2 linked regions of the Azoarcus sp. KH32C genome follow. The protein of the gene in region 1 binds, or shares a complex with, the protein of each later gene. Links are inferred from orthologs where the notes say so. Each region holds a gene or a part of one and is shown on either strand. Other genes may lie near its edges.

Region 1 (3,594 bases):
GTTCGCCAGATGCTGCGTCGCGTGGTCATCATGGATTCGGGCGATACCCGCTTCATCCGCGAGGAACAGGTCGAACGTTCCGAAGTGCTGGACGAAAACGATCGCGTCGAAGCCGAAGGCAAGCTGCCGGCGCAGTACCAGAACGTACTGCTCGGTATCACCAAGGCATCGCTGTCGACCGACTCGTTCATCTCCGCGGCTTCCTTCCAGGAAACTACGCGTGTGCTGACCGAAGCCGCGATCATGGGCAAGCGCGACGAACTGCGTGGCCTGAAGGAAAACGTCATCGTTGGCCGTCTGATTCCGGCCGGTACCGGCATGGCGTATCACCGCAACCGGCGCGCGCAGTCGACAGGCGAGGATCTCGCCACCGAGCACGCGTGGCCCGCGGAGATGGAACAACCGTCGGAAGTGCCCGACGGCGTGTCGCAAGATGTGCAGGCCGGTTGACTTTTACCGGCTTGTCGGGATAACATCCGGCCTCTTTTTGTGGACTGACCAATCGTAGTCGGTCGCAGCCGGAATCAACCGCCCGAGGCGGCCCAGTGTGGGCTGCCTCGGTATATTGGAAAATTCTCAAGCTATGCCAACAATTAATCAGCTCGTCCGCAAGCCGCGGCAACTTGAAGTCACCAAGAGCAAGGTGCCAGCGCTTGAAGCCTGCCCGCAGAAGCGTGGCGTGTGCACCCGTGTTTACACCACGACTCCGAAGAAGCCGAACTCCGCGCTGCGTAAAGTGGCCAAGGTTCGCCTGACCAATGGGTTCGAGGTCATCTCCTATATCGGCGGTGAAGGCCACAACCTCCAGGAGCACTCGGTGGTCCTGATTCGCGGTGGTCGTGTGAAGGACTTGCCGGGTGTGCGTTACCACATCGTGCGCGGTTCGCTGGACCTGCAGGGCGTCAAGGATCGTAAGCAGTCCCGCTCCAAGTACGGCGCCAAGCGCCCGAAGAAAGCCTAATTGTCGGCACTCAGAAATAGCTAGAGGTTGTCATGCCACGTCGTCGCGAAGTTCCCAAGCGTGAAATCCTGCCGGATCCGAAGTTTGCATCCCAGGACGTCTCGAAGTTCATCAATGTGATCATGCAGTCCGGCAAGAAGTCGGTTGCCGAGCGCATTGTCTATGGTGCGTTCGCGCACATTTCCGGTAAGGCGGGCAAGGATCCGCTGGAAGTTTTTGCGTCGGCGGTTGCCAACGTGAAGCCGGTGGTCGAAGTGAAGAGCCGTCGTGTCGGCGGTGCCAACTACCAAGTTCCGGTCGAAGTGCGTCCGTCGCGTCGTATGGCGCTGTCGATGCGTTGGCTGCGTGAGGCGGCTCGTAAGCGCGCCGAGAAGTCGATGGCCCAGCGTCTGGCGGGTGAGCTCCTCGAAGCGGCTGAAGGCCGTGGCTCCGCGATGAAGAAGCGCGAGGAAGTGCACCGTATGGCGGAAGCCAACAAGGCGTTCTCGCACTACCGCTTCTGATCTTTTCAAGCGGCGGTAAATCGGGCCCTGGCAAGGGCTCGATTGTTTTGTAACAAGACACTTGGACTTTCGCGCGATCGCGCGAATTCTGGAAGGCAGGATAAACCGTGGCTCGCAAGACTCCCATTGAGCGCTACCGCAATATCGGTATTTCCGCTCACATCGACGCCGGCAAGACAACGACGACCGAGCGCATTCTTTATTACACCGGTGTGAACCATAAGATCGGTGAGGTTCACGATGGCGCTGCGACCATGGACTGGATGGAGCAGGAGCAGGAGCGTGGCATCACCATCACGTCCGCTGCCACCACCTGCTTCTGGAAAGGCATGGACCTGTCCTATCCGGAACACCGCTTCAACATCATCGACACCCCGGGGCACGTCGACTTCACGATCGAAGTCGAGCGCTCGATGCGCGTCCTCGATGGCGCCTGCATGGTGTATTGCGCGGTGGGCGGCGTTCAGCCGCAGTCCGAAACCGTGTGGCGTCAGGCGACCAAGTACAAGGTGCCGCGTCTTGCGTTCGTGAACAAGATGGACCGCTCGGGTGCCAACTTCTTCAAAGTCTACGAGCAGATGCGTAGCCGCCTGAAGGCGAACCCGGTACCGATCGTGATTCCGATCGGCGCTGAGGATACCTTCGCCGGCGTCGTCGACCTGGTTCGCATGAAGGCGATCTACTGGGACGAGGCCTCGCAAGGCATGAAGTTCGAATACCGTGACATTCCGGCCGAGCTCCAGGCCGACGCCGCGGAGTGGCGCGAAAAGATGGTCGAGGCTGCCGCCGAAGCCAGCGAAGAGCTGATGAACGAGTACCTCGAGAACGGCGACCTGTCTGAAGACAAGATCAATGCCGGTCTGCGTCAGCGCACCATCGCTTGCGAAATCCAGCCGATGCTGTGCGGTACTGCGTTCAAGAACAAGGGCGTGCAGCGCATGCTCGACGCCGTCATCGAACTGCTGCCGTCGCCGGTCGATATTCCGCCGGTTTCCGGTCTGGATGACAACGAGCAGCCCGTGACGCGTAAGGCGGACGACGCCGAGAAGTTCTCGGCGCTTGCATTCAAGCTGATGTCCGACCCCTTCGTTGGTCAGTTGACCTTCGTGCGCGTGTACTCCGGTGTGCTGAACTCCGGCGAAACGGTGCTGAACTCGGTCAAGAACAAGAAGGAACGTATCGGCCGCATTCTGCAGATGCACGCCAACGAGCGTCACGAGATCAAGGAAGTTCTTGCGGGTGACATCGCGGCTTGCGTCGGTCTGAAGGAAGTTACCACCGGCGAAACGCTGTGCGACCCGTCGGCTCCGATCATCCTTGAGCGCATGATCTTCCCGGATCCGGTTATTCACGTCGCCGTCGAGCCGAAGACCAAGGGTGACCAGGAAAAGATGGGTATCGCGCTGAGCCGTCTGGCCGCCGAAGATCCGTCCTTCCGCGTGCGTACCGACGAAGAGTCCGGTCAGACCATCATCTCGGGTATGGGCGAACTGCACCTTGAGATCATCGTCGACCGCATGCGTCGCGAGTTCAACGTTGAAGCGAACGTCGGCGCCCCGCAGGTTGCTTACCGCGAAGCGGTCCGCAAGGCTGTCGAACAGGAAGGCAAGTTCGTCAAGCAGTCCGGCGGTCGCGGTCAGTACGGTCACGTCTGGATCAAGCTCGAGCCGAACGAAACCGGCAAGGGCTACGAGTTCGTCGATGCGATCAAGGGCGGCACTGTTCCGCGCGAATACATTCCGGCGGTCGACAAGGGTCTGCAGGAAACCCTGCCGAACGGCGTGCTGGCTGGCTTCCCGGTGGTCGACGTCAAGGTCACCCTGTTCGACGGCTCCTATCACGACGTCGATTCGAACGAGAACGCCTTCAAGATGGCCGCCTCGATGGCCTTCAAGGACGCGATGCGCAAGGCCAGCCCGGTTCTGCTTGAGCCGATGATGGCCGTGGTTGTCGAGACGCCCGAAGATTACATGGGTAACGTCATGGGTGACTTGTCGGGTCGTCGCGGCATCGTCCAGGGTATGGATGACCTACCGGGCGGCATGAAGGAAGTGAAGGCCGAGGTGCCGCTGGCTGAAATGTTCGGCTACGCGACGCAACTGCGTTCGCTGACGCAAGGGCGCGCCACGT
Region 2 (5,360 bases), 1.1 Mb from region 1 along the record:
CCGCGGATCTCGGCCTCGTCACGCACACCGCCGAGCGCCATGCGCACGAACTTGCGGTTCGTCGATTTCGCGATCGACTGCCCGAGCGAGGTCTTGCCGACCCCAGGAGGTCCGACGAGGCACAGGATCGGCGCCTTGACCTTCTCGACGCGCTGCTGCACGGCAAGATATTCGAGGATCCGCTCCTTGACGCGCTCGAGGCCGTAGTGATCCTTGTCCAGGATCTTCTCGGCTTCCGCGAGATCCTTGCTCACGCGCGACTTCTTCTTCCACGGCAGGCCCACCAGCGTGTCGATGTAGTTGCGCACGACGGTGGCTTCGGCCGACATCGGCGACATCAGGCGCAGCTTCTTCAGCTCGGCCTGCGCCTTCGCGAGCGCTTCCTTGGTCATGCCGGCGGACTTGATCTTCTTTTCCATCTCCTCGAAATCGGCACCTTCCTCGCCTTCTCCGAGTTCCTTCTGGATCGCCTTGACCTGTTCGTTCAGGTAGTACTCGCGCTGGCTCTTCTCCATCTGGCGCTTTACGCGCCCGCGGATGCGCTTTTCTACCTGGAGAATGTCGAGCTCCGTCTCGAGCTGGGACAGCAGGCGCTCAAGGCGCTGGCCGATGTCGGACATCTCGAGCACCTCCTGCTTCTGCTCGAGCTTGAGCGGCAGGTGCGCAGCGATGGTATCGGCAAGGCGACCGGGTTCCTCGATGCCGCCGAGGGACGCGAGGATCTCCGGCGGGATCTTCTTGTTCAGTTTCACGTACTGGTCGAACTGCGCGATGATCGCGCGGCGCATCGCTTCCAGTTCGTTGTTGCCACCTTCTTCCGGCGGCAGCGGCGTGACCTTGGCAACGAAGACCGTGCGCAGGTCCTCGACCGAATCCACCACCGCGCGGCGCACGCCCTCCACCAGCACCTTGATGGTGCCGTCGGGCAGCTTCAGCATTTGCAGGATGTTCGCGATGCAGCCGACTTGGTACAGGTCGGTTTCGGACGGTTCATCCTTGGCCGCAGACTTCTGCGCAACCAGCAGGATGCCCTTGCCCGCCTCCATCGCGTTTTCAAGCGCCTTGATGGATTTGGGCCGCCCCACGAACAGCGGTATCACCATGTGAGGGAACACCACCACATCGCGCAGTGGCAGGAGGGGGAGCTCCATCGGCTCGTCGGGGAGGTCAAGCGGGCTTGACATGATTATTGTTACCTCGAAAGGACTGGTCGAGCCCACATGGGGGCTCGACTACAGAAAATCAAGCGGCGCGCGAAACCGGTTTCAGTTTGAACCGGAAACCTTCTGCTGATCTGCGTAAATAAGCAGCGGTCGGGCACCCTCTTCGATGGTACCTTCGTCGATCACGACCTTTTCGACCCCTTTCATGGTCGGCAGGTCGTACATGATGTCGAGCAACGCAGCTTCGAGGATCGACCGCAAACCCCGTGCCCCAGTCTTGCGCCGGATCGCCTTGCGGGCGATCGCGTGCAGGGCCGGGGTGCGGATTTCCAGCTCTACGCCTTCCATGCCGAACAGCTTCTGGTACTGCTTCACGAGCGCGTTCTTCGGTTCGATGAGAATCTGGATCAGCGCGGCCTCGTCGAGTTCCTGCAAGGTTGCAACAACCGGCAGACGGCCGACGAATTCGGGGATCAGGCCGAACTTGACCAGATCCTCGGGCTCGACCTGACGGAAGGACTCGGAGACGTCCTTCCCCTGCCGGCTCTTCACTTCGGCACCGAAGCCGATGCCGATCTTCTCGGTACGGTTGCGGATGACCTTTTCCAGACCGTCGAAAGCCCCGCCACAGATGAAGAGAATGTTGGTGGTGTCGACCTGGATGAAATCCTGGTTGGGATGCTTGCGCCCGCCTTGCGGCGGAATCGAGGCGATAGTGCCTTCGATCAGCTTCAGCAGCGCCTGCTGCACACCCTCGCCGGACACGTCACGCGTGATCGATGGGTTGTCCGACTTGCGCGAAATCTTGTCGATTTCGTCGATATAGACGATCCCCTGCTGCGCCTTCTCGACATCGTAGTCGCACTTCTGCAGCAGTTTCTGAATGATGTTCTCGACGTCCTCGCCGACGTAGCCGGCTTCGGTCAGCGTCGTCGCATCGGCCATCACGAACGGCACATTGAGCAGCCGTGCGAGCGTCTGCGCGAGCAGCGTCTTGCCGGAACCCGTCGGGCCGATCAGCAGGATGTTGCTCTTCGACAGCTCGACGTCTTCCTTCTTGCCCGAGATGTGGCGCAGACGCTTGTAATGGTTGTACACGGCGACCGACAGAATACGCTTCGCCTGTGGCTGGCCGATCACGTACTGATTCAGGATCTCGCAGATCTCCTGCGGGGTCGGCAGCTTGTTGCCGGCCCCCTCAGACTCGCCGACCTGGGCGAGTTCGTCGCGGATGATGTCGTTGCAGAGTTCGATGCACTCGTCGCAGATAAAGACCGACGGACCAGCGATGAGTTTACGCACCTCATGCTGGCTCTTTCCGCAAAACGAGCAGTACAGCAGCTTTTCGCCGCCTGCTTTTTTCTCCGTCATGGTCTTCCTCTCGTAAGAATCAGGCCTCGGCCCGCGTCGTCAGGACCTTGTCGACGATGCCGTATTCGAGCGCATCCTTGGCCGACATGAAATTGTCCCGATCCGTGTCCTTTTCAATCCTCTCGACCGGCTGGCCGGTGTGCTTCGCCAGCATTTCGTTCAGCCGTGCGCGGATGTTCAGGATTTCGCGAGCATGGATCTCGATGTCGGACGCCTGGCCCTGGAACCCGCCGAGTGGTTGATGGATCATCACCCGCGAATTCGGCAGGCAGAAGCGCTTGCCCTTCGCCCCGGCAGCAAGCAGGAAGGAGCCCATGCTCGCGGCCTGGCCAATGCAGAGCGTGCTGACGTCAGGCTTGACGAACTGCATCGTATCGTAGATAGCCATCCCGGCGGACACCGAGCCACCCGGGGAGTTAATGTAGAAGAAGATGTCCTTGTCCGGGTTTTCGGACTCGAGAAACAGCAACTGCGCCACGATCAGGTTCGCCGTGACGTCATTCACGGGCCCGACGAGGAACACCACCCGCTCCTTCAGAAGGCGCGAGTAGATGTCATAGGCTCGTTCGCCGCGACCACTCTGTTCGATCACCATCGGCACCATGCCGAGGCCGACCGGATCCCAGTTGCTGCCCGATTGTGGCGCTACGTTGCTCATTTCTTCGACCTTTGCGGCAATCAGGCCGCGTTATTACCCATCAATTCGTCAAACGACACCGCGTTGTCGGTGGTCTTGGCCTGCGACACCACCCATTCGACCACGTTGTCCTCGATCACAACGGCTTCGGCCTGTGCGAGACGGTCCGGTTGACCATAGTACCAGCGCACCAGTTCAGCCGGGTCTTCGTAGCTCTGGGCCATGTCTTCGACCAGCGCACGGACCTGCTCGGGCTTCGCGAAGAGTTCCTTGGCCTTCACGAGTTCCGCCATGATCAGACCGAGCTTCACGCGGCGCACGGCCTGTTCGGAGAACCAGGCGGCTTCCACGGGAATATCTTTGGTCTTCATGCCCCGCATTTCAAGATCACGCTTAGCGTTTTCTGCCAGCTGATTGGCTTCGGCTTCGACCAGCGCCTTCGGCACTTCGATCGGGTTGGCCGCCAACAGCGCTTCCATGACCTGCTCCTTGACGCGGGCCTGGATGCGACGCTTCACCTCGCGCTCCAGATTCGCGCGGACTTCGTCGCGCAGCTTCGCGACATCGCCATCGGCAACGCCGAGCGAACGGGCGAGATCGCCATCGATCGCAGGCAGCACGGCCTCTTCGACGCCCTTCACCGTGATCTCGAACTGGACGGTCTGCCCAGCCAGATTACGCGCATGGTAGTCCTCGGGGAAGGTCATGTCGAAAGTCTTGCTTTCCCCAGCCGTGAGACCCTTCACAGCTTCTTCGAAGTCCTTCAGCATCGAGCCGGCGCCGATCACGAAGGGGAAGTCGGTGGCTTGACCGCCTTCGAACAGTTCGCCGTCCTTGCGGCCGGCAAAGTCGATCGCCACGCGATCGCCCTCGGCAGCAGCCCGCTCGACGCGCGAGAACGTCGTACGCTGCTTGCGAAGCACTTCGATCGTCTTGTCGACTTCCGCATCTCCCACCGTCAGCACGGGGCGCTCGACCTTCTGGCCCGACAGCTCGCCCAGCGGCACTTGCGGATAGACCTCGAAAACGGCGCTGAATTCCAGCAGGCCGTCACCGGCCGCTTCCTTCGGCTCGATGCGCGGATAGCCGGCGACACGCAGATTCTGCTCGCGTACCTTGTCGCCGAAGGCCTTTTCGACGGCAGCGCCGATCGCTTCGGAACGCGCCTGGGCGCCATAGGTCTGGGCGACGATCTTCATCGGCACCTTGCCCGGGCGGAAGCCCGGCATCTTGACGGTGCGGGCCATGCGCGAAAGACGCGCGTCGACATCTTTGTCGATGTCGGCGGTCAGCACGGACATATCGATGCGGCGCTCCAGCGCGCCCAGAGTTTCCTGGTTGGTCTGCATTACCTTAACAATCCCTGACTAGTGAAAAGTAGCCCGCTCGCCTGCCCCACGCGACGACGATCGTCGACAGGGAATGACGGCGCGCGGGCGCATCCGGAAAAAATTTCATTCTAACACAGCGAAACACCCTTCCTTCCAGCGTGCTTCCGGTCGCAAAATAGGTCCTGGAGCGCTTGACCATGGAATGAGTTGACAAGGAACTTGCAGCCTTAGCCACCCTCTGACGGGTGTCGGCAAAGGGCTCGACCTCACAGGAGAGATCCAGATGACCATCTTCAATGCCTATCAGGCCCGCTTCGAGGCGGCCCGCGAAGAAGAGATGTCGATTCAGGAGTACCTCGAATTGTGCAAGTCCGACCCCTCGGCCTACGCCACCTCGGCCGAGCGGATGCTGATGGCGATCGGCGAGCCGGAACTTGTGGATACACGTCTGGATCCTCGCCTGTCGCGCATATTTTCCAACAAGGTGCTCAAGCTATATCCCGCCTTCCGTGACTTTTATGGCATGGAAGAGGTGATCGAGCACATCGTGTCGTATTTCCGCCACGCTGCGCAGGGCCTGGAAGAGAAGAAGCAGATCCTCTACCTGCTCGGTCCGGTCGGCGGCGGCAAGTCCTCGCTGGCCGAAAAGCTCAAGTCGCTGATCGAGCATGTGCCCTTCTATGCGATCAAGGGCTCGCCGGTGCACGAGTCGCCCCTCGGGCTCTTCGACGTGCGCGAGGACGGCAAACTACTGGAAGACGATTTCGGCATCCCACGACGCTACCTGAATACGATCATGAGCCCGTGGGCCGTCAAGCGGCTCCACGAGTTCAATGGCGATATCACACGCTTCCGCGT

What was found. Proteins that work in one complex are often made in the same cells at the same time.
Region 2: the proteins of rpsG (region 1) and tig are in contact, whole or in part, in a crystal structure (PDB 3GTY), measured with the Thermotoga maritima proteins. The link is inferred for Azoarcus sp. KH32C from one-to-one orthologs. Residues at the interface, in WP_004081843.1 of Thermotoga maritima: Lys34, Lys52, Lys55, Glu59, Arg62, Gln63, Glu66, Asn67, Lys69, Val71, Arg95, Ala109, Lys110, Lys111, Gly112, Arg113, Pro114, Glu117, Glu121, Ile124, Ala125, Tyr127, Asn128, Asn129, Thr130, Gly131, Lys135, Asp139, Arg142, Met143; in WP_004081061.1 of Thermotoga maritima: Glu122, Val124, Val129, Leu130, Tyr133, Glu188, Gly259, Ile262, Tyr263, Glu266, Ser270, Glu273, Gln274, Glu277, Arg308, Gln311, Ile312, Ser315, Tyr316, Glu325, Arg329, Arg336, Leu363, Phe366, Trp367, Arg373, Leu377, Arg381, Leu384, Glu387.

The regions. Positions count from the first base shown.
Region 1 is NC_020516.1:4,423,544-4,427,137, reverse strand. Bases 1-2,728 are described here. They hold rpsG (30S ribosomal protein S7), read left to right. Parts: upstream 1-993; coding sequence 994-1,464; downstream 1,465-2,728. Other genes in these bases: fusA (elongation factor G), read left to right, coding at 1,572-2,728; rpsL (30S ribosomal protein S12), read left to right, coding at 584-961; rpoC (DNA-directed RNA polymerase subunit beta'), read left to right, coding at 1-450. Outside these bases: more of fusA, read left to right, coding at 2,729-3,594.
Region 2 is NC_020516.1:3,297,918-3,303,277, forward strand. Bases 2,367-5,360 are described here. They hold tig (trigger factor), read right to left. Parts: upstream 4,521-5,360; coding sequence 3,213-4,520; downstream 2,367-3,212. Other genes in these bases: clpX (ATP-dependent Clp protease ATP-binding subunit ClpX), read right to left, coding at 2,367-2,534; clpP (ATP-dependent Clp endopeptidase proteolytic subunit ClpP), read right to left, coding at 2,554-3,192; AZKH_RS14565 (PrkA family serine protein kinase), read left to right, coding at 4,786-5,360. In the rest of the region: lon (endopeptidase La), read right to left, coding at 1-1,184; more of clpX, read right to left, coding at 1,266-2,366. UniProt on the Bacillus subtilis protein: Involved in protein export. Acts as a chaperone by maintaining the newly synthesized protein in an open conformation. Functions as a peptidyl-prolyl cis-trans isomerase.